4 regions of the Roseibium sp. M-1 genome follow, and region 1 is predicted to be linked to each of the others. Evidence: predicted binding sites of a transcription regulator. Region 1 holds the regulator's gene; each other region holds the start of a gene.

Region 1 (7,230 bases):
GGCGTCCATGCCGAACCACTTGATCATGTCGTCGAGCGACATGATTTCCTCGTCGCCGTGGCTCCAGCCGAGGCGGGCGAGGTAGTTGCGCATGGCCTGCGGCAGATACCCCATCGCGCGATAGGCTTCCGCACCGGTCGCACCGTGGCGCTTGGAGAGTTTTGCCCCGTCCGGACCGTGGATGAGCGGAATATGCGCCATGGCGGGGACGTCCCAGCCAAGGGCCTTGAAGATCAGGGTCTGCCGGGCGGCGTTGGTCAGATGGTCCACGCCGCGGATGATGTGCGTTACACCCATGTCGTGATCGTCGACAACAACCGCATGCATATAGGTCGGCGTCCCGTCGGAGCGCATCAGCACGAAATCGTCCAGATCCTTGTTCGGGATCACGACCCGGCCCTGCACCATGTCGTCAACGACGGTTTCGCCGTCCAGCGGTGCCTTGATACGCACGACAGGATCGACGCCGGCCGGAGCTTCGGAGGCATCGCGGTCGCGCCAGGTCCCGTCGTAGCGCGGCGGCTTGCCTTCCGCGCGGGCCTTTTCACGCATGGCGTCAAGCTCTTCCGGCGTGCAATAGCAGTGGTAGGCGGTGCCGTCCGCGAGCATCTGGTCCACGACTTCCTTGTGGCGGTCGACGCGGGAGAACTGGGAAATCGGATCTCCATCCCAGTCAAGTCCAAGCCAGGTCAGACCATCCATGATGGCGTCGACAGCTTCCTGGGTCGAACGGGCACGGTCCGTGTCCTCGATGCGCAGCAACATTGTGCCCCCATGGTGTTTGGCAAAGAGCCAGTTGAAGAGCGCAGTACGGGCGCCGCCGATGTGGAGGAAACCGGTCGGTGACGGGGCGAAGCGCGTGACGATTTTCTGTGCCATGGTGCTTTTTGAAAGTCTCTGTCAGTATTGCGGCGCAAAGCGCGCCAGATCTTGGGCGCGGTCTTAGCACAGGCTTTGGCAAGGCTAAATAGGGGCGCGGCCGTTTCTGGGCCGGGAGGATAAAAGCGGTGGCGCTAGCGTCAGGTCCACCTGCAGAGAATAAAACGCGACCTTCCGAGGCGCCGGCTGCTGTGTACCCGGAGGAAATATCCGGATCCAGGCTGAGGTTGCGATTCAAGGCCCCTTTTTCATGGAGCACCTTGAAGGCCCGCACTGTCGTCATTTCAGCAGACATTCCACAAAGCGGCGAACGGCTGCGCGACAGTCAGGGGCTGCTTTGGTGCGCCTTTGCTTTTGCCGCGGGCATCGCCGTTCACGGCTATTTGCCGGAAGAACCGTCTTGGGTCTTGTTGTCGGCGCTGCTGGGTGTGGCTGCGTTGGTGGCTTTGGCCAGTCGCCGAAGGAACAACCTGGCTCTTCACACAGTTCTTTTGCTGGCTTTTGCCGGTGGTGCAACGACGGCATCCATCAGAACGGCTGCTGTTGAAGCGCCCCGGCTGGCGGAAGAGATGAACGTCACGCTCACTGGCCTGGTACTGGAGCGCCAGGAGGATGCGGCCGGGATCCGTATTGTGCTTGCCGTGCAATCCGTAGGCGATCATCCGGCGGACGAGATTTCCTTTCCCGAAAAGGTTCGCATGCGGGTGCCTGCCGGCGGCAGCGACAGGGTCGGGGACTTGGTGCGGGTTAGGGCACGATTGTTTCCACCGGCCGGGCCGGTCTTTCCCGGTGGTTATGACTATTCGTATCGCGCCTATTTCGACGGCATCGGGGCGACTGGTTTCAGTTTCGGGCCCGCGCAATCGGCCGGTCCGCGTGAGCTGTCGCTGCGCATGCGGGGCCTTTCCGGGGTGGCTCAGGTTCGGGAGACAATTGCGCAAAGGATCCGGGCGCCTCTCTCTTCCGGACCGGAAACGGCCTTGATTGTCGCCCTTTTGGTCGGCGATCGCAGCGGTATTGGTGAGGACGAGGAAGAGGACCTGCGTGCAGCGGGGCTGGCCCATATCCTCGCTATCTCCGGCCTGCACATGGCGCTGTTTGCCGGTGGCGCCTATGGCGTGGTGCTGTTGCTGCTGGCCGCGATACCATCCCTGACGCTTTACCGGCAGATCCACAAATGGGCCGCCGTGGCCGCGCTAGGGGCGGCAGTATTCTATCTGGCGCTGTCAGGCGCGGCCGTTGCGACCCAGCGCTCCTTTCTGATGATCGCGATTGTCTTCATGGGGATCGTCTTCGGCCGGCGAGGTCTTACCTTGCGCAGTGTTGCCCTTGCCGGATTGGTGCTGTTGCTCATAGCGCCCGAACGCCTGTTTGCACCAGGGTTCCAGACGTCTTTTGCGGCGGTGATTTGCCTCGTCGCTGTCTATGACCTCTGGCGCAAACGCAGCCGCGGCGATTTTTCTGAACCGAGCCGGCCCTCCGCCTTGCGGCATCTTGCTATATTTCTGTCCAAGTGGATCGCGGGCCTATTTGTTACGGCACTTGTCGCCGGCCTGGCGACAGGCATCATCGGGGCGCACCACTTCGGCCGTATTGCGCCATACGGAATTGTCGGCAACCTGCTCGGCATGCCGGTCTTCTCGCTCATCGTAATGCCGATGGGAGTTATTGCACTTGTTCTGATGCCGTTTGGTCTCGCCGCTTTGCCACTGGCGGTCATGTCTTTTGGTTTGTCGCTGCTTCTGAAAATCGCCAGCTTCACGGCGGGGTTGGGGGCGGATGACAGCATGCTCGGCCGTCTCGATGGGCTGGCCGCGCTGCTGCTTCTGGCTGCGCTCTTTGCCGGTCTATTGCTTCCTGGCAAAAAACGCCTGATTGCAGGGGTGCCGCTCCTGGCCGGTCTTCTGGTCGCGGTGGAAACGCGCCCGCCCGACATTCAGATCGCTGCCCGCGGTAGCCAGCTGGCAGCCAGGGATGAAGCGGGCCAGTTGCGTTACGCGGGCCGGACCGGGTCGTTTGCTGCAGAGCTCTGGATGCAGGCGGAGGGGGTAGCGTCGCAGGAGATCTTGTCGCGCAAGATGAAATCGCCTCAAAGAAAGTGCGACGCTGACGGCTGTGTGGTCAAGGCCCATGGCAGAAAAGGAGCGGTGGAACCTGCAGAAACTGCTCAGCTTGTCGTGATTGCGTCGCCCAAACGGATCGAAGCCCTGGAGATGGATTGCCGAAAGTCAGATCTTGTCGTGACCGATCTAATCGCGCCGCCATCTTGCGGGGCTGCACTCGTCCTGGACGGCCAGATGCGTCTCAAACGCGGCGCTGTTGCCATATGGCTGGAAGATCAAGGTGAGAATGAAGTTGTCCACGCTGCTGCAGCAGCCAGTCCTGAGACCATTCCGGCAGCACAAAGCAGCGCACCTGATCACCGCCAAACCCCGTCCGGAATTTCAAAGCTGCTCTTTGCCATTCCCGACCCGCCGCGTCCATGGCACAGACCCGGAACGGTGACACGTGCAAGCCTCGCCAAGGCAAAGAGATCCGATCCGGGGAAAACAACAGCAAAAGTCGCGAAGCCATAGAACAGGAATGGTCTACGCGTGCGTACAGACGGATCGTTTCTTCGAAAGCAATCAACTGGGACCCGAGAGATCCGGTGACTGCGCGTTTTCTAGTACTGCCGAAAAAGCGCGATCAGGCGGCCTTGAACACGAACGCGTCCGGGACCGAAGATGCGTGTTTCGTAGGCCGGGTTGGCGGCCTCAAGCGCAATCGACGCGCCTTTTTTGCGCAGGCGCTTCAATGTGGCTTCCTCTTCATCCACCAGAGCAACGACGATATCGCCGCTTTCGGCGCTGTCGGTGCGACGAATAAGGACGGTGTCACCATCCAGAATGCCGGCTTCGATCATGGAATCACCGCGAACCTCGAGTGCATAATGCTCTCCGCGCCCGAGCAGTTCCTGTGGCACCGTAATCGAATGACTGTGCGTCTGGATTGCCTCTATCGGCACACCAGCAGCGATGCGGCCCATCACCGGTATCTCGGTAACGCCAGCAGCAGGCTCGGGAGCAGGGCGTGCCGGTTCCGGTTTTCCGAGCGAGCCCTCGATCACCTCCGGAGAGAAGCTGCCGCGCGGTCTGGGAGCACCGAGTCCGGGAGCAATTGAGTCTGGCAGGCGAACAACTTCCATTGCCCTTGCCCGGTTGGGCAGGCGGCGGATGAAACCACGCTCTTCCAGCGCCGTGATGAGGCGGTGAATACCCGACTTCGACCGCAGGTCGAGCGCATCCTTCATTTCGTCGAAGGACGGCGGCACGCCGGTTTCTTTCAGTCTTTCGTGAATGAACATGAGCAGTTCATACTGCTTGCGCGTCAACATGCCGGTTTCCCCTGACCGAGAAATGAGTCTGGTACAAATCAAGAACACATTACCTGTTCTCATTGTGTTCTGCAAGGGTAAATGTTCTCTTACTGTTCTTGGAAGAGTGCATATGGGCAGTGGATCTTTCTGCGGTTCCGGTTTCCGCCGGTCGCACGATTTAATAATTGAAGGCGGCGCCGACCGGATGTCAGCAATTCTGTCACAGCCGGTGGCGTCTGAGGGTCAACCGCGATCCGGCTCCCTCAAGAGGAGTTCACAGGTAATCAACGTCGGCGCGCCGCCAGGGCTCAGCGTGCCGCTGAAAAGTCGTCCTTGAAGGTCTATTGCCCGGATCGGCAGTGAGAGATCCTTGCCGGAAGAACCTCTGATGCCGGGTTGAAGAAGAATTTCGGAGATAAGGCCCGTCATTGGCGGCCCTTCCAGAAACTGCGCTCCGGCAAGGCTGCCGAGACCCATGACTTCGAAAGTGCCTGCGCCAAGATTACCGGCAAGAGCGGCGACGCTGTGGTGAAGGTCCGCAAAGGGGGCGAGTGTTGTGATCAGGGCATTGGTTTGCGGTTCGGTTGCCGTCTCCGGATCGGGTTTGACGCGGAAGAGCGTAAATTCCGTCTCCGGGTCCAGGGCGGCTTCGAACATTGCACCTTTGAGACCGAAGCCGGAGACCATACCGGCCAGGCTTGTGGTGAGCGTTTGCGGCAATAGATGGCCAAGACGCCAGGCACTGTCTTCAAACCAGTAGGCGTGAATGTGCGCAAACCAGGCTCCGTCCCGCCAGCCGAGGATTGCAACAGCGGTTTCCAGGACGGCCCCCCTGGAGGTCTGCGTGTCGCTGTACCAGGCCGCATGACGGTCATCGACTGCACGGTCGGGCATCACATAGTCAAAGGGTGCCAGCGTGAGGCCGCTGAGATCGAGAACGCCGGAGCAGTAACCGGACTTGTCGGCAAAAGTGCCCAGCGCTTCAAGAAAGGGGACACCGGCTTCAATTTCAATGGAAACCGGGTCGGCACGGCAGGGGACAAACGGGGATCGATCTTGCGCAACCGGTCCAGGATGCCTGATGTCCGCAAGCCTGACGGGAGCGGGGCGCCTCACAGCAGGCCCTTTTCCGACAGGAACTCTTGGACAAGCTTTTTCGTGATCTTGCCATAGGCGCTGGTCGGCATCTCTTCGATGAAGAGATAACGCGCCGGCATCTTGTATCGGGCCACCTTGCCGTCAAGAAAACCGGAGAGTTCCTCTGCGGTCGGTACATCACGCGTCGCCAAGTCCGCAACCGCAACGCAGACAGCGAGGCCAACCTCACCCCATTGCCGGTCGGGTATGCCAAGGATGGCGACTTCACCGATGCCGGGATGGCTCAGCAGAACCTCTTCCACTTCCTTCGGATAGACGTTGGAGCCACCGGAAATATACATGTCCGAAGCACGGCCGGTCAGGTACAGGTATCGCTGCTCGTCCATATGGCCGATATCTCCGGTACGGAACCAGCCATTGCCGAAGGATTTTGCGTTCGCGGCATCGTCGTCCAGATAGCCTGCACAGACAGCCGCACCGATCACGCAGACCTCGCCGGTCGCATGCGGCGGCAGAATGGTTCCCTCTTCGTCCTGGATGGAAACTTCGATGCCGGTTCGCTCAGTGCCGCACGTACCGATGCGAGCTTCCGGACCGTCTTCCAGAACGTGGTCCAGCGGCCGCAGCACGGTGATGTTTCCGGTCACCTCGCCGAGGCCGTAATATTGCACCAGAACCTTGCCGAGTTTCTTCAGGGCCAGCTTCTGGTCTTCCCGGTACATGGGAGCTCCCGCATAGATCACGTGGCGCAGGCTTGAATGGTCGTAATGGTCAACTGCCGGGTCTTCGACCAGCCGTTTGACGATTGTCGGCACGGTGAAGAGGTTGCTGACCCGGTGTTTTTCGATGAGCTCGAAGGCGAGTGCCGGATTGAAGCCGCCTTGCGGCATCAGGATATGGGCAGACCCCGCCGAAAGTTGCGCGATCATCTGCAGGCCGGCGCCGTGGGAGAGAGGGGCGATCACAAGGGAGGCATCTGCTTCGCTTGTGCCCGGCAGGAGGTCGGCCAGGTAGTTGACGCAGACAAAGCCGATCTGGCCGTGGGTCAGCACGACTGCCTTGGGCCGGCCGGTGGAGCCTGAGGTGAAGAAGAGCCAGCAGGGATCGTTATGGTCGACCGGCGCGTTCTCAACCGGCTGACCCAGGCATAGGGAGATAAGGCCTTCGTAGCTGTCGCCAAACCCGCTTTCGCCAATGCTGATGCAACCGGCAAGGTCTGGCATCGCCGTGCGGACGGCGTCTGCCTGAGCCTCAAAGGCCGCATCGCAGAGAAAGACCCGAGCTTCGGCTTTCTCCGCGGCATAGGCGGTTTCTCCGGGTGCCTGACGAAAGTTGCAGGGCACCCAGACAGCGCCAAGGCGAAAGGCAGCGAGCATGATCTCGCACATCTGATTTGAATTCTGTGCCTGGACGAGAATCCGGTCGCCTTTCCCGATGCCGTATCGGGTGCGTAATGCATGGGCGAGGGCACTAACGCGCGAATCGAACTGTTGCCATGTCCAGCTAGTGCCTTCCCAGACAATCGCTGGCCTGTGCGGCCAGCGGGCGGCGTTCCTGGTCAGGAAATGCGCCAGGTTGGCAACCCGGTTGGAACAGCGCTCCGTCATTTGAAATTCAACTCCCATTGCTTTCGCCGGAGACGTTAGGTTGGGCGTGACTGTTTTGACAAGGTGTGATTGCCGATAGGTCATTCCGCTTTCACGGCAAATCGTGCAGGATGCGCACCGCGAATTTCGAAAAGATCCCGAGGCACTTGAATGAACGACATGACCATTACCGATTGGGACGATGCCTACTCCAACATGGCGCATATTCCAGACGCCGACGCACTTGTGGAACGCTGGGCACCGGAAGCGGAAGCCTTTCGAAAAACTTGGATCAAGAAGGATCTGGAT
Region 2 (7,230 bases), 1.4 Mb from region 1:
ATCTTTATTGATGGCTTCTTGACACGGCAGGGGGCGCCGACTATGGTGCGCGCGGCTTACGGGGCTCTCCTGTTGTTGGATCTGACATGTCGGCGCGAGCAGAGGACTTATGATCATGTCTTCGCAAAACGGCGACGGTAACGATCGGACGCAAGGCTCCCCGGAAGCGGGTCTGTCGGAACGGCGGTCTCAATTGAACCGGAAGCTTGACGACATCAAGGCGGTGGAAGCTAAGACCGCCCGGAAGTCGCAAAGCAGCTCATCCGGATATGCGCAGGCAATGAAGCTCTCTTCGGAGTTTATTGCGGGCGTACTGGTGGGGGCCGGGATTGGTTGGGTGGCCGACGAGTGGCTGGGGACGTCGCCTTTCGGGCTGATCGTCTTCCTGCTCCTGGGGTTCGCGGCCGGTGTCTTGAATGTGCTGCGCTCGGTGGGTGTCGTCGAGCAGCAGGATGCCAAGATCCAGCGCGAAAAAGACGCTCGCGACGACAGGTCGTAACAGGTTTTGTCGCGCCATCAGGCGCATTGATATTGAACGAGCGAAGAAGGCTGGCCGGTGGCGAACGATCCGATCCATCAGTTCCAAATCCAGAAGATCTTTCCGATTGAAGTCGGGGGCATGGATTTCTCTTTCACCAATTCTTCGCTGTTCATGGTTTTGACCGTGGCGGCGACGTCTGCATTTCTGATCTTCTCGACCAGCGGCCGAGGCCTTGTCCCGTCCCGCGTGCAGTCGGTGTCGGAAATGATGTATGAATTCGTTGCGGGGACGCTGCGAAGCGCTGCGGGAACGGAGGGGGTGCGTTTCTTCCCGCTTGTGTTCTCGCTGTTCATGTTCGTGCTTGTCGCGAACCTCTTCGGCATGTTCCCGTACTTCTTTACCATCACCAGCCACATCATCGTGACCTTTGCGCTTGCGATGCTGGTGATCCTTACCGTGATCATCTACGGCTTCATGAAAAACGGCATGAAGTTCCTCAAGCTCTTCGTCCCGAGCGGTGTGCCAGGCGCACTGATCCCGCTGGTGACCCTGATCGAGGTGATCTCCTTCCTTTCGCGTCCGATCAGCCTCTCCGTTCGTCTCTTCGCGAACATGCTGGCTGGCCACATCACGCTGAAAGTGTTCTCCGGCTTCGTCGTTAGCCTCAGCGCCATGGGCGCGGTCGGTATCTTCGGATCCATCCTGCCGCTCGGAATGACGGTCGCCCTGACCGCTCTTGAGTTCCTGGTCGCCTTCCTGCAGGCCTATGTCTTTACGGTCCTGACCTGCATGTACCTGAACGACGCCATTCATCCTTCACACTGAGGGTAATCCAATCACACGGCGTTCAGCGCCGCGCGTGAGCAATCTGCAAACACCATTAGGAGCACGTGTCATGGAAGCAGAAGCAGCAAAATACATCGGTGCCGGTATCGCATGCCTGGGCATGGGCGGCGCAGGCATCGGCCTCGGCAACATTTTCGGTAACTACCTCGCAGGCGCTCTGCGCAATCCGTCTGCAGCTGATGGCCAGTTCGGCCGTCTGATTTTCGGCTTCGCCGTGACGGAAGCTCTGGGCATCTTCTCCCTGCTGGTCGCTCTGATCCTCCTGTTCGCTTAATCGCTCGTTCGCAGCGAATTTTGATGCGACTCCGGCGGCGGCGCGCAGGAACACCCAGCGTTCCCGGAACGTTAGGTGTTCCAGTGCCGCCCAGCCGGATTTAGGAGACCGGAAATGGCAAGCCAAACTCAATCGAGCACAGAAGGCACGCACGAAGTCATCGAAGTGCCGGCCGCGGAGCATGGCGCGGGTTTCCCGCCGTTCGACAGCACCACGTTTGCCTCGCAGCTTCTGTGGCTGGCGATTACGTTCGGCGTGTTCTACTGGATCATGAAGAACGTGGCGATGCCGCGTCTCGCAGGCATCCTGGAAGACCGCAAGGACCGCATTGCCGGTGATCTGTCCGAGGCCAACCGCCTCAAGGAAGAGACCGACGCTGCGATCGCCGCCTACGAGCAGGCTCTGGCCGAAGCCCGTAACAAGGCGCATGGCATTGCCCACGACACGCGGGCCAAGCTGAAGGCCGAACAGGAAGCTCGCCGCGAAAAGGCGGAAGCCGAGCTGAACGGGAAGCTGAAGGCAGCGGAAGCCCAGATCACCGCAACCAAGACCGAAGCCCTTTCTCAGATCGGGGAAATCGCCGGGGACACCGCCGCAGCGCTCGTCGAGCAGCTGATGGGCAAGGCTCCGACGAAAGCCGACCTGACCAAGGCGCTGAAATCGGCGATGAACTGAGGAGACCGTCATGGACGCTACATTTTGGGCCACGGTCGGTCTGATCCTGTTCTTCGTCTTGATCATCTACGTCAAGGTGCCGGGCAAGATCGGTGCATCGCTGGATGACCGCGCGGAAGCAATCCGCAAGGAACTGGAAGAAGCGCGCAAGATGCGCGAAGAAGCCCAGGCTCTTCTGTCGGAATATCAGCGCAAGCGCCACGAAGCTGAAGGCGAGGCGGAAGCCATCATTGCAGAAGCCAATTCGGAAGCAGAGCGCCTGACGCTCGAAACGAACCGGGCTCTGGAAGAAATGATCGCTCGCCGTACCAAGGCCGCGGAAGACAAGATCGCTCAGGCGGAAAGCCAGGCGATTGCCGAAGTCCGTGCCAAGGCAGCTGACGTTGCCGTCGCCGCAGCCGAGGAAATCCTCACCGCCAAGGTGAAGGACAAGGTCGCCGACGACATCCTGGCCAAGAGCATCGCACAGGTCAAAGAACGCCTGAACTGATCTTTGGGTAGAGTGCTGAAACATTGAAAGCGGCCTTTCGGGGCCGCTTTTTTGTTGAACTGAACTCAAAGCTGTCAGTTATGGGTCCGCTTAAATTTTCTGGAGAAGCCGATGGTAGCGCCACCCGAAACCGATCGGGAATATGCCTATTTTCACGCAATCGGCAGTGAAGATGCCACAATTGTCACAGGCATCCTGAAACTTGAACCGAGCAGCGTTTGGAACGTTGGTGACACGTTTGAGGTAAAGGGCAATACGCACCTGCGCCCGGGATCAAGTTGGCGGCTGGACAGCGGCCTTTTGGATCGGGATCCGCTGTCGGATCACGTCGCAGAGTTGCTCAGGCGGCTTGAACCGAAGAAAAACCAGCTGCAAGAATTGCAATCGGGCTTCCGAACCGAGATCGTGTGTGTGGCATTCGTCCATTCAAGCTTCGACTGGACTTTGGAATTCGATCTGCAAAGGCGAGCAACTTCGCTGGGCATTTCCTTCAGATTTGATTTCTATCCTTTTGGCGATCTTCACGAGGAAATCGTCGGGATGAGAGAGCTGCTCCAGCGCTGAGCTGCAGGGTCAAGCTCGAGCCGAAAGAAGCTCAAGTGACCACCGAGCCGGGTGGTGATCATTTCTTCAGAAATAGAAACTGCAACCAATGACCAGAACAACGGAAAGCAGGACACCACCCACCCAAAGCATGGTCGCGGCCTTCTCATAACGCTGATCCAACATCATTTGAAAATCCTCCCGTTTCGCGGTCAAAGGCATGCTCGAAGGCGCGCCTTACCGTTGTCTTAAGGGAAAGGGTTAACTTGGCATTTGGCGACACCCTGCCCGGAAGATGCCAAGCAAAAATTCCGGTTTGTCTGACCGGACCGGAGCGGGCGTCAGTTGGTCTTCGCCTTAAGTTAATGCCAACCTCAACACATATGAACCCATCTGATGGCGCTGTTCCGGTTTGCCGGCAAGGCGCGTTGCGCAGGACGGCCTGGCTGGTCGTTCAAGCGGCGTAGCGCGGTCCGGCGATCTGGAACAGGCCAAACGCGGTCAGATCGGTTCATATGTGTTGAGGTTGGTATAAAAGGGCGGCCGCGTAGTCACGGCTTATCTCGAGCGGAATCTGTTGGACAGCTCTCCGGGGCGTCTGAAAATCGCCCGTGTGAGCCTCACCTGACTCGGCAGTCATCAACACCCGTCAGGCTCGGTTACAGGTTGTCCGCCACCAGCCGCACCGGCCTGAAACTCATCCGGTGGTGCGGCGAGGGGCCCAGCTTTTCCAAGGCCGCCTGGTGCTGCGGCACGCCGTAGCCCTTGTGCTGGGCAAAGCCGTAGCCCGGACAATCCCGCTCCAGCGCGACCATCATCCGGTCCCGTGTCACCTTGGCGACGATGGAGGCTGCGGCAACGCAGAGACAGCGTCCGTCGCCCTTGATAAGCGCCTGGCCGGGCTGTGTGAGGCCCGGCGGTACATCGCGTCCATCAACGAGGACATAGTCCGGAATAACCGACAGATGGCGGACGGCCCGGACCATCGCCCGCAAGGTCGCGCTGCGAATGTTGAGCCGGTCGATTGACGAGGGTGCGGCGCTGGCAACTGAAACAAAGGCAGAGGAGACGATCTGCTCAAACAGCTCTTCGCGCCTTGCTTCCGTCAGCTTCTTGGAATCGTTCAGGCCATCGGGCACCCGGTTATAGTCCAATATGACGGCAGCCGTGACCACCGGCCCGGCCCAGGGGCCGCGGCCCGCTTCGTCGACCCCGCAGATCCGGCCACCGAACGCTTTGGCATGCTTGCGCTCAAGTTTCAGGTCCGGGCTGTCCGGAAAGGCAAGGTCAAAGAGGGACGGGGTATAAGCCATTTCCGAAACCTGCCGCCCGCCTGACGATTTCTCAAGACAATTGTCAGAAGAGGTCCAGTTGCACACCGCCTTTTTGCGGCTGGACAAAGGCGTCCGTCGAGAGCTTTCGGCGGCGCAGGTTGAGGCCGAAGCGCTTGGCAGCCAATGCGAAGCGCTTGGCGATCTGGTCGGCGTATGGCCCGCGTCCGCGCATCCGTTCACCCCAGTTGGCGTCATAATCCTTGCCGCCGCGCATGGAGCGGACCAGGCTCATGACATGGCGGTAGCGGTCGGCACGCTCCCGCAAAAGCCAATCGCGGAAGAGTTCGGAGACTTCAAGCGGCAGGCGCAGGAGCACGTAGGCTGCTTCCGTAGCACCATGCTCCGCGGCAGCCTCCAGCAGCTTCTCGATTTCGTTGTCGTTGAGGGCGGGAATGATCGGCGCCATCATCACGGAGGTCGGGATGCCGGCCTCCGACAGGGCCCGGATTGCCTCTAGCCGCTTGTGCGGGGCCGAGGCGCGCGGCTCCATCGAGCGGCAGAGCTTCTTGTCGAGCGTCGTGACGGAGAGCGCGACCTTGACCAGGTTGCGCTCCGCCAGCCGGGCCAGAATGTCGATGTCGCGCGTGACCAGTGCCGACTTGGTGACAATGGCAACCGGATGCGAAACCGTCTCCAGTACTTCCAGGATCTCGCGCATCAGCTTGTAGCTGCGTTCCAGCGGCTGATAGGGATCCGTGTTGGTGCCGATTGCTATGACGCGCGGCGCATAGCCCGGGCGGGACAGCTCCCGCTCCAGCAGCCGCGCCGTATTCGGCTTGGCAAAGAGGCGGGTTTCGAAATCGAGACCGGGAGAGAGCCCCATGAAGGCGTGGCTTGGCCTTGCAAAACAATAGACGCAGCCATGCTCGCAGCCGCGATAGGGATTGATCGAGCGGTCGAAGGAAATGTCCGGCGACTGGTTGCGCGTGATGATCGTGCGTGCCTGTTCTTCCTGCACCTGGGTCTTCAGGGGTGGCAGGTCTTCCAGGCTCTCCCAGCCGTCATCGAAACCTTCCCGCGACAGGGGTTCGAACCGGCCGGACTTGTTGGTCGCTACGCCGCGACCGCGCCGGCGGTGGTCGGCGACGGCAAGCGGGTCTGCGTTCACGGAGACCGGCTCAGCGCTTGTGGGTATCTGATTGGAGGCAGTGAGAGGCACGCGACAGGTTCCGACTCATGTGAGAACATATAGGGAACATACGCCCGGTGCGTGCCCTTGGCAAGACAGCTCTACGGCATGAAGGCTTCGGGGGTCGTCGGCCGCCTCGCGGGATCAGGAGCCGTCGCGCTCCGGACTTCCCGGGCTTCGCCCGAGATATTTGACGAGGATCGCATCCAGGGTGCCGTCGGCTTTCATCTCCCGGATGGTCTCGTCGTAGCGGGCGACGAGACCTTCAATGTCCGGGTAGGTGGAGGCCCTGGTAAAGACGTTGTAATAAGGCCTTGTGATCAGCGGCTTGGGCAGGAAGGCAAGCTGGTCCAGGCGGCCGGATTTCTTTTCCTCGTAGAGCGTTGCAATGGTGTTCATCGGCACGACGTCGATCCGTCCGGCCAGAAGCATGCCGATCTGGAGGGTATTGTCGCCGATAGTCTGGAAATCGAGGCCGGACTCCAGGAACTCCGGCGTATAGGCGAAATCCAGCGTTTTACCGACCTGCAGTCCCCTGAAATCGTCGAAGCTCTCATAGGAGATCCTGCCCACATCCTCTGCCCGGATGAAGAAGTTCCAGCTGATGTCGATATAGCTTTCCTGCGGATAGTGGAGAAACTCCAGCCGGTCCGGCTTCTTTGAATAGACGAGCAGGATGTCGGCGCCTCCAGAGCGGGCTTCCTGCAAGATGCGGGCGGAGGAATCGATCATTTCCACGGAGTAGGTCAGCCCGAGCCGTCGCATGACCTCGTCCAGGACCTCTATGTCGATACCCTTGAAGGTTCCGTTGTCCTCGAACTTGTAAGGCTCTTCCGGGGTCGCCAGCACAATCAGGTCACGCGCCAGGGCACTGCCCGTAAACATAAGCAGCGAACACGCAAGGCCGATCAGGCCAGGAAAAAACCGCAGGCGCGATTTCGCAAGGCGGGTGCCGGAAAGGACATGTTTTACTGCAGGCATTCGCGCGACCAGTTCGGGTTTCTGGCGGAAACGAACTCTCAGCTTTGAGGCTGGCTCTTAAGATACCATGAATCCGTTTGACCGCATTCATGCATATTCAGCCGTTTTTCATCCGGACTCCAAAATCCCATTTGCCCGTCGTCGTGGCGTTGGGCAAGGTTCCGGAGTTTTCGGCAAAAGTTATTCTTTCCGATCGCCCAGAAGGACCGCGAGGAAGAGATCGTCCGGGGGCGAGCACTGCCGATTATTGGGCCGTGTTAAGAAACACAGCAAAAAACCACCCGGCATTTGCGTGTCCACCTCGCACTTTTTGAAATTTTCATGTAAAACTCTGGATCATGATCAGCGTCATTATTCCGACAATAAATTCCGAAGCCGAACTGGTTCATGCCCTGTCCGCTTTGGTGCCGGCGGCTGCCGAAGGTGTCATCCGTGAAGTGATCGTCATCGACGGTGGTTCCTCGGACAACACAGAAA
Region 3 (7,230 bases), 280 kb from region 1:
TGATTCCCGCTTTACTCTAGGTGTCCGCATTCGTGCCCAACTGCCAATGTAAACCGCTTGATTGATCAAGCCTCGCAGCCGACTTCCACCAACGGGAATATCCGGCGCAAAATCTTGATGTTTCCCAGAGGGTAAGCATTGAGTGATCCAGGTGCGTCAATCCAGACCTTCATCCTGACCTAGCCAGCCTCCGCTCGGGACTTGCAGTCAGCTGACGCTCTGGTAAGCTTTTAAGATCATGGGGTAACCAAAGGCCGCTCTCCGTCCGCAAAGGCTAAATGCGGACATCTTTCACCGGCAGCAGTCCGTTCTGCCGGGAAGAGAGTTTTGGCTCAGTTGAAAATACCTGCTGCCGCTGGACTGACACTGTTCGTCCTAGGCAACTCCCTCGCGCAAGCCCAATCCGTGTCCTGCACCTGCCGATACAAGGGCCAGGACTATGGTATTGGGGAAAGCATCTGCCTGAAGAGCCCGGATGGGTTGCGCATGGCGACCTGCGGCATGGTGCTGAACAATACATCCTGGCAGTTCAGCAATGCGCCCTGCCCGTTGACACAGCTTCAGCAAACCGGTGGGACCGGCTTGCTGCCGTCAGGTCTACCGTTTTTGAAGCAGACGCCCTGGCAGCAGTCGGGGACCCTGCGCGCGTCTATCTGACGCGCGACGCCAGCCGGCCTTGATCCATCTTGTTTGTCTTGGAAAGCGCCCTATTGAGGCGTGACTTGCTGTGCAGTCTTGATGTCCGGCCTGTGTTTCAAGAGCCAGTCATCAGCCATGGCCCTGGCAAGCTTGCGCACCGTTTCCGAAGACGGTGCGAAATACTGCTCATGTAGGGAATTGACCCAGGTTGCATCCGCGGGGTCCGCCTGATCGCGGGCGATCGTCATCCATTTGAGGCCAAGGGCCTTGTTCTGGTCCGACTTGCCACGGCTATACAGAATTTCACCGAGGCGCGCCTGCGCACCGACATGGCCTTTTTCCGCGGCGAGATTGTACCAGCGGACAGCAGAAAGACTGTTGGTTTCCTGGTAGATCTGGCCAAGCTCATACTGCGCGTTGGCGTCCCGGTAATAGGTGGCGGCGGTGGTGAAGTTCCGAAGCGCCTGGGCGCGGTCGACCTGCAGCTTTCCGTCTATACCGTAGAGATAGTAGTACCCGAGCGCGACAAAGGCGCTGGAGACGAAAGGCGCATCCCGAGCGGTCCGGTGATCCTCACCGTGGTCGCGTACGATCTGGGTAAAATATTCGAAGGCCTTGATGTCGTCTTCGGGCACGCCGTCGCCCTTGGCGTACATCTTGCCAAGTTTCCAGGCGGCCCGCAGCTGACCGTTTTCCGCGGCAAACTGCAGCGAGGTAAGAGCTGCGGCCTTGTCGCCCGACTTGTACTGGCCGATACCTGAAATCAGCGCCTCGAACGGTGTCCGGCTTTTCGCCTGGCTGCCATCGGTCGCTGCCGGCTGGCCGTCGAAAGCCGCCGCCTGCCCGGCCAAGCCGAGAAAGATCAACGCGCCGAGCACAGTTCCGGCTTTTCCAATGCGTTGAACCATTGCGCTGTTCTTTTGCATCCCAGTCACACTATTATCCGCCGGCAACGATCCTGATCCCCGACGGACGCTGTTGTTTTTTGTCCGCGCCAAGCGCATTTGCAGTCTCTTCGCCCCCTTGAGCCGAAGCTGCCGGAAGCCTATGTATCGGAGTGGCCAAACATGGCCGATCATTTCGGCCTAAGTTGGGCCGTTCAGCGCCCAAATAAGACCATTTCCAGACTCATGTGTCGGTTCTGTGCGCCCTTGCAGGTCGACCTGGCTCTTTCACCTGGACGACCGCTCTGCCGGGCTTCAGCACTGACATTACCGCAACGGGTGACGGTCAAACATGGCCGAACATGGGCAACTGCCCCTTTCCAGGGCGTTGCATATGACTCTGTCATGAAGTGTTGCGGAATTGGCACATTTTTGGTCCGGCCCGTCCCATACGAGCCTCACGATAGAAACACGTCCGGGTTGACGATCTGTTTCCACCGCGATCTTTTGGCGCGCCATCTGTTGAAAACGGGGGCTTTTGGCCAAATTCCTTTGCCGTTCTGTCTTTGTACTTCAAACTGAAGCATGATTCGGTGTAGGTAACGGCTCCGAACGTCCCGGCAACGGCGACCAGAACTTCAAAAGGCAATACGGCAGGCGATACGGAATGAGCGCAAAAGACGATCTATTTGCTGGCAATGCGGCGGTCTCGACACCTCTTCCCGAGGATCTGCCCGCGCCCGTGCCGCAAAAGCCGCGTCCGGTCGCGCCCGTCGCCGTCACCGAGGACTATTCGGCTGCCGACATCGAGGTGCTGGAAGGTCTGGAGCCGGTCCGGCGGCGCCCCGGCATGTATATTGGTGGCACCGACGAAAAGGCGCTGCATCACCTTTTTGCAGAAGTCATCGACAACTCCATGGACGAGGCCGTCGCCGGTCACGCAACCTGGATTGATGTGACGCTCGGCGCGGATGGCTTCCTGACCATTACGGACAACGGCCGAGGCATTCCCGTCGACCCGCATCCCAAATTCAAGGACAAGTCCGCGCTCGAAGTCATCATGACGACGCTGCATGCCGGTGGCAAGTTTGACAGCAAGGTCTACGAGACGTCCGGCGGCCTGCACGGCGTCGGCGTTTCAGTCGTCAACGCGCTGTCGGAGGAACTGGTGGTGGAGGTCGCCCGCAGCCGGAAGCTCTACCGGCAGACCTTCCGGCGCGGCCATCCGCAGGGACCTCTGGAATTTGTCGGCGACACGCAGAACCGGCGTGGCACCCAGGTCCGCTTCAAGCCGGACGAACAGATCTTTGGCAAAGGCGCCAAGTTCCTGCCGGCGCGCCTGCTGAAGATGGCGCGTTCCAAGGCCTATCTTTTTGGCGGTGTCGAAATCCGCTGGCATTGCGATCCGGAGATCTTGTCGGAAAAAGATGAAACTCCGGCCGAGGCCGTGTTCCATTTTCCCGGTGGTCTGCGCGACTTCCTCGCGGAACGCCTGACCAAGGAGCGCCGCGTCGTCGAGGAAGCCTTTGCCGGGCGCACCGACGGCGCCGGCAAGCACGGCTCCGTCGAATGGGCGGTGAGCTGGTTCGCGGGGGACGGCTTCGTCAACTCCTACTGCAACACCGTGCCGACCCCTGAAGGCGGCACGCACGAAGCAGGCTTCCGCTATGCGCTCCTGCGCGGCCTGAAGGCCTATGGCGAGCTGACCAACAACAAGAAGGCAGCCATTATCACCGGCGATGATGTGATGACTTCTGCCGGCGGCATGCTGTCAGTCTTTATCCGCGAGCCCGAATTCGTCGGCCAGACCAAGGACAAGCTTGCGACCAACGAAGCGACCCGCATCACCGAAAACGCTGTCCGCGATGCGTTCGACCATTGGCTGACCGCCTCACCGAACCAGGCCAACCGCCTGCTGGAATGGGTGATCGACCGCGCCGATGAGCGGCTGCGGCGGCGGCAGGAAAAGGACGTCGCCCGCAAGACCGCCGTTCGCAAGCTCCGCCTCCCGGGAAAGCTGGCCGACTGTTCCGCCAATCAGTCCGACGGCACTGAACTCTTCATTGTGGAGGGCGACTCTGCAGGTGGCTCCGCCAAGCAGGCGCGCAATCGCGCCAATCAGGCAGTATTGCCGTTGCGCGGCAAGATCCTCAACGTCGCCAATGCCGGGCGTGACAAGCTCGTTGCCAACCAGCAGCTGGCCGACCTGATCCAGGCACTCGGATGCGGAACCCGCTCCCAGTACCGCGAACCGGATCTGCGTTACGAGAAGATCGTGATCATGACCGATGCCGACGTCGACGGCGCACATATCGCGTCGCTTCTGATCACATTCTTTTACCGCGAAATGCCGGAGCTGATCCGGGGCGGACATCTTTATTTGGCCGTGCCACCACTCTATCGTCTCAGCCAGGGCGGCAAGACGCTCTATGCCCGCGACGACGCCCACAAGGACGAACTCCTGGAAACGGTTTTTAAAGGCAAGGGAAAGGTCGAGATCGGCCGCTTTAAAGGTCTTGGCGAGATGCTGCCCGCACAGCTAAAGGAGACGACAATGGACCCGTCCAAGCGCTCCATGCTGAAGGTCGTGGTTGAAGAAGAGGCCGTGGCGGACACGAACGACACGGTCGAGCGTCTCATGGGCAACAAGCCCGAAGCCCGGTTCCGCTTCATTCAGGACAATGCGGAATTTGCGGAAGATCTTGATATCTAGCCGCCGGATTGGGTAATCTGTTTCTGTTTTGAAGTAAGGGGAGCATTTTCGGCGTGCTTGAGCGCGTTCCCCGTTTTGCCCGGCCGGATGAGTGCTATGTTAAACCGGATGTATTCGATTTTTGATCGGCGGCTTCGCCCGTTGCGCAACCATGTTTTTCTTGCATTTCCGAAACATAATATCGCCTACGCACGTATTGCCGAGCCGGCCTTCCAGCTTCTGCGTCCTGTCCTGCACCGGCTGGCCGGTATAGACCGGCAAACGTCGAAGTCCGTCCAAAACCAGCAGAGCGACGAGGCGGAGCGGCTGCTGTTTCACGGTGATGTCGAGCTCTTGACCGCGCGGGAACTCAAGCGCCGCCATCCGGACATGAAGATTGCCGCATGGGTTCAGGATCCGTCACACCGGCTGGCCTATTGCTACGAAAAAATCATCCTGAAAGACACACCCCTGCCCGCCTACTACGAGGAAAGGCATTTCAGCAAGGCAATGTCTCCGCAGGAATTCGTCGCCCATGTGTCCCATATTTCCGATCTTGAGGCCGACAATCTGTTCAGAGGCCAGGCAGCCGCCCTCACCTACAAGGGCATTCTCGCGGCAAACCTCATCCTTCCTCTGGAAGATTTCGACCGCTCGATGGCGACTTTCCTCTCCGAGAGTGCCTTAAGGTTCAGGATGCCGGCTTCGGCTAACTATGATGTGTCGCAATTCGTGACCGGAAAAACACTGCTCGCCTTTGCGCAAGACGGTGTGGTCCAGAAACTGCGCCGCCGTTACCGGGCCGATTATCAGCTGTTTTACGCGCCCGAGGTCCTTTCGGCATAACCAAATTCGCGCAAGGATCTTCCGGCTCAGCCCTCTTCGGGGAAATTTACGGAAACAGTTCGCTTGAGACTGCGCCGGTTTGACCAACACATACTCACCAACTCAACCCGATTTCATGCACCGCCCCAGTTGCACTATTAACTGAGTTGGCAAATCAATGCCGGAAATACTCGCATTTCTTGGCATTTTACCTCATCCACGCATTGACACCTGAGCGCATGAATGTAGGGTGTGCGCACGTTGGCACCGGCGGCTCCCACGGTGCCGTCGATTAACAATCACAACATTCGGGCAAAGCGCTCCATGGCATTTGATACTCTCGGTCTTAGCGAGAAGGTCCTCGCTGCAGTTGAAGCAGCAGGTTATAAGGAACCCACGGCTATTCAGGCGGGTGCAATCCCGCAGGTACTGGAACGCCGGGATATTCTCGGCATCGCACAGACCGGTACCGGCAAGACCGCGAGCTTCACGCTGCCCATGTTGACGCTGCTGGAAAAGGGCCGCGCCCGTGCCCGCATGCCGCGCACTCTGATCCTGGAACCGACGCGCGAACTCGCAGCACAGGTTGAAGAGAACTTTGCCAAATACGGCACCAATCACAAGCTTAACGTTGCGCTTCTTATCGGCGGCGTTTCCTTCTCCGACCAGGACAAGAAACTCGACCGCGGCACCGACGTCCTGATCGCGACACCCGGCCGCCTTCTCGACCATTTCGAGCGCGGCAAGCTGCTGTTGCAAGGCGTCGAGATCCTCGTCATCGACGAGGCCGACCGTATGCTGGACATGGGTTTCATCCCGGACATCGAACGTATCTGCAAGCTGATCCCGTTCACGCGCCAGACGCTGTTCTTCTCCGCCACCATGCCGCCGGAAATCCAGCGCCTGACGGAAACCTTCCTGCAGAACCCGGCGCGGATCGAAGTGGCCCCGACATCCTCGACCGCCGAGAATGTCGCCCAGTTCCTGAAGGCATCGGACTCCAAGGACTACGAGAAACGCGCCACATTGCGCGAGCTGCTGGAAAAAGCCGAAGACCTGAAAAACGCGATCGTCTTCTGCAACCGCAAGCGTGACGTGACCACGCTGTTCCGCTCGCTGGAACGACACGAATACAATGTCGGTGCTCTCCATGGCGATATGGATCAGCGCACCCGCATGACGATGCTGGACAATTTCCGCAAGGGTAATATCAAGCTGCTGGTTGCCAGCGATGTCGCCGCCCGAGGCCTCGATATTCCAGAAGTCAGCCACGTCTTCAATTTCGACGTGCCGATCAATGCGGAAGACTATGTTCACCGGATCGGCCGCACCGGCCGGGCGGGCCGCTCTGGTACGGCCTACACGCTGGTCACCGGCGAGGACCAGAAAAATCTCGGTGCAATCGAGAATCTTATCAAGAAGACCATCGACTGGCTTGATGAACCGATCGACTTCGAAGCGGCCGCCCAGGAACGCAAGGCACGCCGCAAGGGTGGCAAGCCGGCCAAACCGGCGCGTTCGAGCAATGACAACGAAGCGGAACAACCGAAACCCTCGAACCGCCGCCGTACGCCGTCCAAGGCACGCGAAGTCATCGAGGAGCCGGTAGAAACAGCCGTGGAAACGGTGACACCGGTCTCGACCTTGCCACGCCGGCCGGCCGACAAAAAAACAAGAAGCGACAAGTTCGAACCGGCTTTCGGTGCAGGTGTTCACATCCCGGCATTTCTGCTGCGCGAACCCCGGCCGAAAAAGGCTTCATAAATTCGATTTCTCTCGAGGTTTCGCCTTAAGCTTAACGGCTCCTTAAGTCTTACAGCCGAGGTTAAAATCTAGATCCTGTGACCGTGTGGGGCGGATTCGCGGGATAGTGTTGAGAGAAGCTTGATGGCGGATGAAGACGACCATAAGCGGACGATCCAGTATGGAGAATCCGCGATCAGTTACATCAAGAAGAATATCTTGCCCGCTTATCCGCGGTCGTACGAACTTTGGTACACCTATGCGGCTGGCTACAATCAGGGCCTGAACCGGGCCATCAATGAATCCGTAAAAAGCAACGGCCGCATCAGCACTGACGAAATGCTGACCCTCTACGGGCGCTTCCTTTCGCCGACGCGCCTGGGCGACCGGCTGGACGAAGTCGGATCCAAAGTCTCCCGCGAAGTTGAAGAACTGGTTGATACGCTG
Region 4 (7,230 bases), 3.3 Mb from region 1:
CCGGCGTCGGCAGCACGGAGGTCGGTCCATATTGCTGCTGGGCCTTGTCGAAATCGGTGAAGACCTTGGGATACATCAGATAGGAGGCAAGCTCCGTGTTGCTGATGCCGTGACCTGTCTTGTCGGAAGCAGCCTTCCGCTCCGCATCGAGATCGGCGTCCTTCAGGAGCGAGCCCGGCCGCACGGTGATCGGCGTCTCGTTCTTCAGCACCTTTTTCTGCAGCGCCGCCGGCCAGCCGCCGGGGGACTGGCCGAGATCGCCGTGCAGCATCTTCACGACGCTGTCCGGGAAGGCGACGTCCTTGGCGGGGTCCTCGACATCGGCGACCGTCAGCCCCTGGCTGACCATCATCAGCGCCATGTCACCCACCACTTTCGAGGACGGCGTTACCTTGACGATGTCGCCGAACATCTGGTTGGCGTCGGCATAGGCCTGGGCGACTTCGTGCCAGCGGGTTTCGAGGCCCAGAGAACGGGCCTGTTCCTTGAGATTGGTGAACTGGCCGCCCGGCATCTCGTGCAGATAGACTTCCGACGCCCCGAAGCGCAGGTCGCTTTCAAAGGCCCGGTACTGGGTGCGCACAGCCTCCCAGTAGAAGGAGATCTGGCGGATGGTCTTCGCATCGAGGCCGGTATCTCGCTCGGACCCGCGCAGCGCTTCCACGATGGAGCCGAGGCAGGGCTGGGACGTTAGGCCGGAAAGCGCATCCATCGCCGCGTCGACCGCGTCGGCGCCTGCTTCGACCGCCGCCAGAACGGTGGCAGCCGAAATGCCGGACGTGTCGTGGGTGTGGAAGTGGATCGGCAGATCGACTTCTTGCTTCAATGTGCGGACGAGGATCTTGGCGGCTTCCGGCTTCAGAAGGCCTGCCATGTCCTTGATGCCGAGGATGTGGGCGCCTGCGGCTTCCAGTTCCTTGGCAAGGCCGACATAGTATTTCAGGTCATATTTCGGCCGGGCGCTGTCCAGCATGTCGCCGGTGTAGCACAGCACGCCTTCGCAGAGCTTGTTCGCTTCCTGGACGGCGTCCATGGAAACGCGCATGTTATCCACCCAGTTGAGGCAGTCGAAGACGCGGAAGAGGTCGATGCCGTTTTCCGCAGCTTCCGCCACGAAATACTTGACCACATTGTCCGGATAATTGGTGTAGCCGACACCGTTGGAGCCGCGCAGCAGCATCTGCAAGAGGATGTTCGGCGCCTTCTCGCGGACCTTGTGCAGGCGCTCCCACGGGCTTTCCGTCAGGAAGCGCATGGCGACATCGAAGGTCGCTCCGCCCCAGCATTCCAGCGAGAACAGGCTCGGCAGGCCGGAGGCATAGGCATCGGCGATGTTGACGATGTCGTGGGTGCGCATGCGGGTTGCCAGCAGCGACTGGTGCGCATCGCGCATGGTCGTGTCGGTGACGAGCGTGCGCGTCTGGTTCTTCATCCAGGCCGCGAAGCCCTTCGGACCCAGTTCATCCAGAAGCTGGCGGGTACCGGACGGCTTGTCATTGCCAAAAACCGGAATGACGGGACCGGCGACATCCTGCGGTGGACGGGCACGGTTTTTCGTTTCCGGATGGCCGTTCACCGAGACGTCGGCGATATAGGTCAGCAGCTTGGTCGCCCGGTCCTTGCGGCGGGTCTGCTGGAAGAGCGCCGGGGTCTCGTCGATGAAGCGCGTGGTGTAGTTGTTGGCCTTGAAGTCCTCATGGCCGATGATGTTTTCCAGGAACACCAGGTTGGTGGCAACGCCGCGGATACGGAACTCGCGCAGGGCGCGGTCCATGCGCTTGCGGGCATCTTCCGCCGTCGGCGCCCAGGCCGTGACCTTTTCCAGCAGAGGATCGTAGAAACGGGTGATGACCGCACCGGAATAGGCCGTGCCGCCGTCAAGGCGGATGCCGAAGCCGGTGGCACCGCGATAGGCCGTGATGCGGCCATAGTCCGGAATGAAGTTCTGGTCCGGATCTTCCGTGGTGATGCGGCACTGCAGGGCATGGCCGTTGAGGCGGATCTTGTCCTGCGAGGGAACACCGCTTTCCGGCGTGCCGATCTTGTTGCCTTCGCAGATCTTGATCTGCGCCTGGACGATGTCGATGCCGGTGACTTCTTCGGTCACCGTGTGTTCCACCTGGACGCGCGGATTGACCTCGATGAAATAGATGGCGCCGGTGTCGGCATCCATCAGGAACTCGACCGTACCGGCACCACGATAGCCGACCGTCTGGCCGATCTTGAGGCCGTACTCACAGAGTTCCGCGCGCTTTTCCGGCGACAGATACGGCGCAGGCGCCCGCTCGACGACTTTCTGGTGGCGGCGCTGGATGGAGCAGTCGCGCTCGAAGAGATGCACGACGGTCTCGCCGTCGCCGAGGATCTGCACCTCCACGTGGCGGGCACGCTGGACCAGTTTTTCAAGGTAGATCTCGTCCTTACCGAAGGCGGCCTTGGCTTCGCGCTTTGCGGCCAGAACTTCCTTGGAAAGCGTCGCCTCGTCCGGAATGACGCGCATGCCGCGGCCGCCGCCACCCCAGGAGGCCTTCAGCATCACCGGGTAGCCGATCCCGGCCGCCTGGCGCTTGATTTCTTCCAGGTCGTCCGGCAGCGGGTCGGTTGCCGGCATCACCGGAACGCCAGCCTCGATGGCAAGATTGCGCGCGGCGACCTTGTTGCCCAGCCGGCGCATGGTGTCGGACTTCGGACCGATGAAGGTGATGCCCGCCGCCTCGCAGGCATCCACGAATTCAGGGCTCTCCGACAGGAGGCCGTAACCCGGGTGGATGGCATCGGCGCCGGAGAGTTTGGCGACGCGGAGGATCTCGTCGATGGAAAGATATGCCTCGATCGGGCCCAGTCCCTTGCCGACCTGGTAGGCCTCGTCCGCCTTGAACCGGTGCAGGGCCAGTTTGTCCTGTTCGGCATAGATCGCGACGGTCTTCATGCCGAGCTCGTTTGCGGCACGGAACACCCGGATCGCGATTTCGGACCGGTTAGCAACGAGAATTTTTGTTATCGCCAAACGCCCTCTCCCCCTAATTTTACGCAAGACGCGGAGCCAGTTTCGGCAAGATTTCTACTTTGGTCGGACCCGCTTGAAAAGGGGCAGACGTTATGTCCTTTTTTTAACCTGGAAAATATTTTTGCGTTTGCACCCGTAAACGCCGGAAAATCAATGCCAAATTGATTTAAGTCCCGGCAAGAGAAATATTTTCAGATCCATTGCACTGCAGCAATTCCCGAGCGGAAACCGACACGCATACCCTCTGAAAGCGACCCGGCGACCGCTGCTCCGTTTCGGCACACGCCCCCGGCCGCAAAACGATTTCCGCTGACGCAGCAAAAAATTCTCTAGAAGTCTCGCAGTGTGAAGGCACTAGATCTTGTGGGAACAAATCCGGAATCTCGTCGAGTCAGCGATTCGTCCGGGATTCGTTCCCCCTGTGTCCCAGGGTAAACGGAGCTCTCCCGCAAGGCCTTTACGCCGTTTTCCAAAAATTAATCATTGACACGGATTCGCGGCAAATCACCACGCCTTGCCGCGAACGACTCAAACCCTTGGCCAGATTCACGATTTCGTGGCATCGCCCACCCGGGAAACCACATGTCGTAGGGAACAAATCCTGAATCGCCCGGAGTCACCGATTCGGTTTCGGTTTGTTCCAGAGTCGTTCTCCACAACTTATTTGAGTGCCGGAAAAACCCGACCATCTGGCCAAAAGACTAGGGACACAGGCTCCATGCCTGTGCTAGACACGCGGCACCAGATATAGGCGCCGGTCAATCGCGCCTCGCCGAAGAAAGCTGATCACAAGCCTCCCCATGCCCCGTCCCCAGACCCTGCCGCTGCCGCCGTCGACCCGGTCCCGCACAGTGACGGCCGTGCTCGGACCGACCAATACCGGCAAGACCCATCTTGCCATCGAGCGCATGCTGGCGCAGCCCTCCGGCCTGATTGGACTGCCGCTGCGCCTTCTGGCGCGCGAGGTCTATACCCGTGTTGCAGAGCGCGCGGGCACGGAAGCGGTGGCGCTCGTCACCGGCGAGGAAAAGATCGTTCCGAAGAACCCGCGCTTCTGGGTGTCGACGGTCGAGGCGATGCCGCTGGACCTCAATACGGAATTCGTCGCCATCGACGAGGTGCAGCTTGCGGGCAATCTCGACCGCGGCCATGTCTTCACCGACCGGATCCTCAATCTGCGCGGCCGGTCCGAAACCCTGCTGCTCGGTGCGGCCACCGTGCGCCCGCTGCTGGAAAAGCTTCTCCCGGGGCTCAATGTCGTCACGCGGCCGCGTATGTCGATGCTGACTTATGCCGGATCGAAGAAGGTCTCCCGCCTGCCGGCCCGCTCGGCCATCGTCGCCTTCTCGTCCGACGAGGTCTATTCCATCGCCGAACTAATCCGCCGCCAGCGCGGCGGGGCGGCCGTGGTGCTGGGATCGCTGAGCCCGCGTACGCGAAATGCCCAGGTGGAACTCTTCCAGAACGGAGATGTCGATCACCTGGTCGCGACCGATGCCATCGGCATGGGGCTCAATCTGGATGTCCACCACATCGCCTTTGCGGGCAACCGCAAATATGACGGCTACCAGTACCGCCAGCTGACCCCGGCGGAGATGGGCCAGATCGCCGGGCGCGCCGGCCGACATACCAAGGACGGCACATTCGGGGTGACGGGCCGGGTCGATCCCTTGGACGACGATTTGATCGAAGCAATCGAAAGTCACCATTTCGCCAGCCTGAAAGTGCTGCAATGGCGCAACAGTGCGCTGGATTTTTCGTCGGCTAACGCCCTGCGCAACAGCCTTGATACCGTGCCGAAGGAAGAGGGTCTCGCAAGGGCACCCGTCAGCGACGACGTCACCGCCCTTGAACATTTGTTGCGCGATCCTGAAATATCCGGAATGGCCAGGGGCGAAAAAGCGATCGAATTGCTATGGGACGTGTGTCAGGTCCCCGACTATCGTAAGATCGCGCCGGCAAACCATGCAGAGCTGCTCAACACCATCTATACGCACCTGATGCGGGACAAAGCGATCGCGGATGACTGGTTCACGCGTCAATTGGCCTTCGCAGACCGCACGGATGGTGATATCGACACTCTCGCAAACCGGATTGCTCATATCCGGACGTGGACTTATGTCGCCAATCGTCCCGACTGGCTGGCCGATCCGGCCCACTGGCAGGGCGAGACGCGCGGCATTGAAGACAAACTATCCGACGCCCTTCACGAGCGGCTGACACAGCGCTTCGTCGATCGGCGGACAAGTGTATTGATGCGACGTTTGAGAGAGAACGCGATGCTGGAAGCAGAAATTACATCGAGCGGCGATGTGCTCGTGGAAGGTCAGCACATCGGGAATCTGCTTGGCTTCCGGTTTGCCCCCGACGCGGCGGCCGAAGGCCCGGACGGCAAGACCGTGCGCGCGGCCGCGCAAAAAGCCCTGACCACCGAAATCGAAGCCCGCGCCGAGAAGCTCGGCAAGTCGGAGAATTCCGATTTCGTGCTGACGTCCGAAGCTGTGATCCGCTGGCGCGGCGAACCGGTGGCTAAGCTTGTTGCCGGTGAAGACGTGCTGGCGCCGACAGCTCTGCTTCTGGCTGACGAACATCTGACCGGCCCGGCACGGGACAATGTCCAGACCCGGCTCGATCTCTGGGTCAAGGCCCAGATCGACACGCTATTGAAGCCGCTGATGGACCTGAAAGCGGGCGAAGGGCTGGAAGGCCTTGCCCGCGGCATCGCGTTCCGCATCATTGAAGGCCTCGGCATCCTGGAGCGCCAGGAAGCTGCCGACGAGATCCGCCAGCTGGACCAGGACATGCGCGCCGGACTACGTAAGCACGGCGTCCGTTTCGGCGCCTACACGATTTTCGTGCCCGCTCTCCTGAAACCGGCTCCGAGCCAGCTGCTGGCCCAGCTCTGGGCACTGAAGCACGGCTCGCTGGACATGCACGGGATGGCCGAGCTGCCGCAGCTCTCCGCTTCCGGCCGCACCTCCATTCCGGTCGACGAGACCATCGACAAGGCGCTTTACAAGGTCGTCGGCTTCCGCGTCTGCGGCCCGCGCGCCGTGCGTGTCGACATTCTGGAACGCCTCGCCGACCTGATCCGGCCGCTGATCGCCTGGAAACCGCTGGATGCTGAAGTGAGCCCGCCGGACGGCGCGGTCGCGACCGGCGGCGGCTTTACCGTCACCGTTGCGATGACCTCCCTGCTCGGCTGTGCAGGCGAGGATTTCTCCGCTGTCCTGAAGTCGCTCGGCTATCGCTGCGAGACGAAGGAAATCCAGCGCCCGGTCACCGCGAAGCCGGAGACCGCGGAAGGGTCTGCACCCGCTGAAGCAGCTGCACCGGCGAACACCGCCGAGGCACCGGCCGAAACCGGCGCTGAAGCACCTGCCACCGAAGATGCCGTGACCGAGACAGCTGTTACGGCTGAACCGGCTGCCGCGCCGGAAGCTATCGAGGCTGTCGCAGTCGCAGAGCCCTCTGCCGAAACTGCTGGCGAAACCGCTGTCGCGGACGCTCCGGCAGTCGAAGGCGATGCAGCAGTTGCTGCAGAAAGTGCCCCTGCAGAAGGCGAAGCTGAAACGGAAACCGTGACCATCGAAATCTGGCGCCCGGGCCGGCACGACCGCCGCCCGCGCGGCGGCCGTCCGGACCAGCGCCGCGGCGACAACCGCCGGGGTCAGCAGGGCCAGGGGCAGCATGGCCAAGGTCAACAGGACCGTGAAAACCAGGGCGACCGCCCGAAAGGTGGCCGCGGCGACCGGCGTCCGGGCAAGGGCGGCCAGAAGTTTGACGGCCGCGGCCGTGGCCCACGGGATGGCCAGAAGGGCTTTGACGGCAACCGCCGCGACAAGGCACCGAAGGACAAGCCGATCGATCCGAATTCGCCGTTTGCCGCTCTGATGGCGCTGAAGGCGAATATGGACAGCAAGGACAAGAAGTAATTACAGCGCCTGATCCCCAAGCTGCCAGCGGCAGCCTGCGCATCGACAAGTGGCTCTGGTACGCCAGGGTCACCAAATCCCGCTCCCTTGCCCAGAAACTTGCAACATCCGGCCATGTGCGGGTGAACAAGGACAAGATCGCCTCGGCCAGCAAGACCGTGAAGGCGGGCGACGTCCTGACCATTGCCCTCGACCGCAGGATCCTCGTTCTGAAGGTGGTGATGCTCGGCACCCGGCGCGGACCTTACGAGGAAGCACGCAAGCTCTACGAGGATCTGTCTCCCCCGC

Evidence for each region. The regulator LexA, encoded in region 1, represses DNA repair genes until DNA is damaged. The targets are predictions, from matches to a motif close to TGTTCNNNNTGTGTTCNG.
Region 2: the regulator LexA is predicted to act here: its motif matches at 5,824-5,841, upstream of ACX3M4_RS10980 (PA0069 family radical SAM protein).
Region 3: the regulator LexA is predicted to act here: its motif matches at 2,080-2,097, upstream of parE (DNA topoisomerase IV subunit B).
Region 4: the regulator LexA is predicted to act here: its motif matches at 3,644-3,661, upstream of ACX3M4_RS19595 (helicase-related protein).

The regions. Positions count from the first base shown of each region.
Region 1 covers NZ_CM137257.1:1,054,893-1,062,122, reverse strand. Annotated here, with positions in the region: gene gltX (glutamate--tRNA ligase) at 1-879, opposite strand, end outside; gene ACX3M4_RS04855 (ComEC/Rec2 family competence protein) at 1,140-3,455, shown strand; gene lexA (transcriptional repressor LexA) at 3,545-4,255, opposite strand; gene ACX3M4_RS04845 (hypothetical protein) at 4,481-5,353, opposite strand; gene ACX3M4_RS04840 (acyl-CoA synthetase) at 5,350-6,942, opposite strand; gene ACX3M4_RS04835 (alpha/beta hydrolase) at 7,093-7,230, shown strand, end outside.
Region 2 covers NZ_CM137257.1:2,432,921-2,440,150, reverse strand. Annotated here, with positions in the region: gene ACX3M4_RS11015 (AtpZ/AtpI family protein) at 116-499, shown strand; gene ACX3M4_RS11010 (F0F1 ATP synthase subunit A) at 557-1,306, shown strand; gene ACX3M4_RS11005 (F0F1 ATP synthase subunit C) at 1,377-1,601, shown strand; gene ACX3M4_RS11000 (F0F1 ATP synthase subunit B) at 1,716-2,276, shown strand; gene ACX3M4_RS10995 (F0F1 ATP synthase subunit B family protein) at 2,287-2,766, shown strand; gene ACX3M4_RS10990 (DUF4279 domain-containing protein) at 2,878-3,330, shown strand; gene ACX3M4_RS10985 (ribonuclease HII) at 3,969-4,622, opposite strand; gene ACX3M4_RS10980 (PA0069 family radical SAM protein) at 4,666-5,751, opposite strand; gene ACX3M4_RS10975 (substrate-binding periplasmic protein) at 5,917-6,753, opposite strand; gene ACX3M4_RS10970 (glycosyltransferase) at 7,092-7,230, shown strand, end outside.
Region 3 covers NZ_CM137257.1:773,956-781,185, reverse strand. Annotated here, with positions in the region: gene xth (exodeoxyribonuclease III) at 1-3, shown strand, start outside; gene ACX3M4_RS03595 (hypothetical protein) at 328-657, shown strand; gene ACX3M4_RS03590 (tetratricopeptide repeat protein) at 708-1,547, opposite strand; gene parE (DNA topoisomerase IV subunit B) at 2,191-4,236, shown strand; gene ACX3M4_RS03580 (sulfotransferase family 2 domain-containing protein) at 4,378-5,061, shown strand; gene ACX3M4_RS03575 (DEAD/DEAH box helicase) at 5,365-6,804, shown strand; gene ACX3M4_RS03570 (GGDEF domain-containing protein) at 6,928-7,230, shown strand, end outside.
Region 4 covers NZ_CM137257.1:4,319,677-4,326,906, reverse strand. Annotated here, with positions in the region: gene pyc (pyruvate carboxylase) at 1-3,007, opposite strand, end outside; gene ACX3M4_RS19595 (helicase-related protein) at 3,808-6,942, shown strand; gene ACX3M4_RS19590 (RNA-binding S4 domain-containing protein) at 6,942-7,230, shown strand, end outside.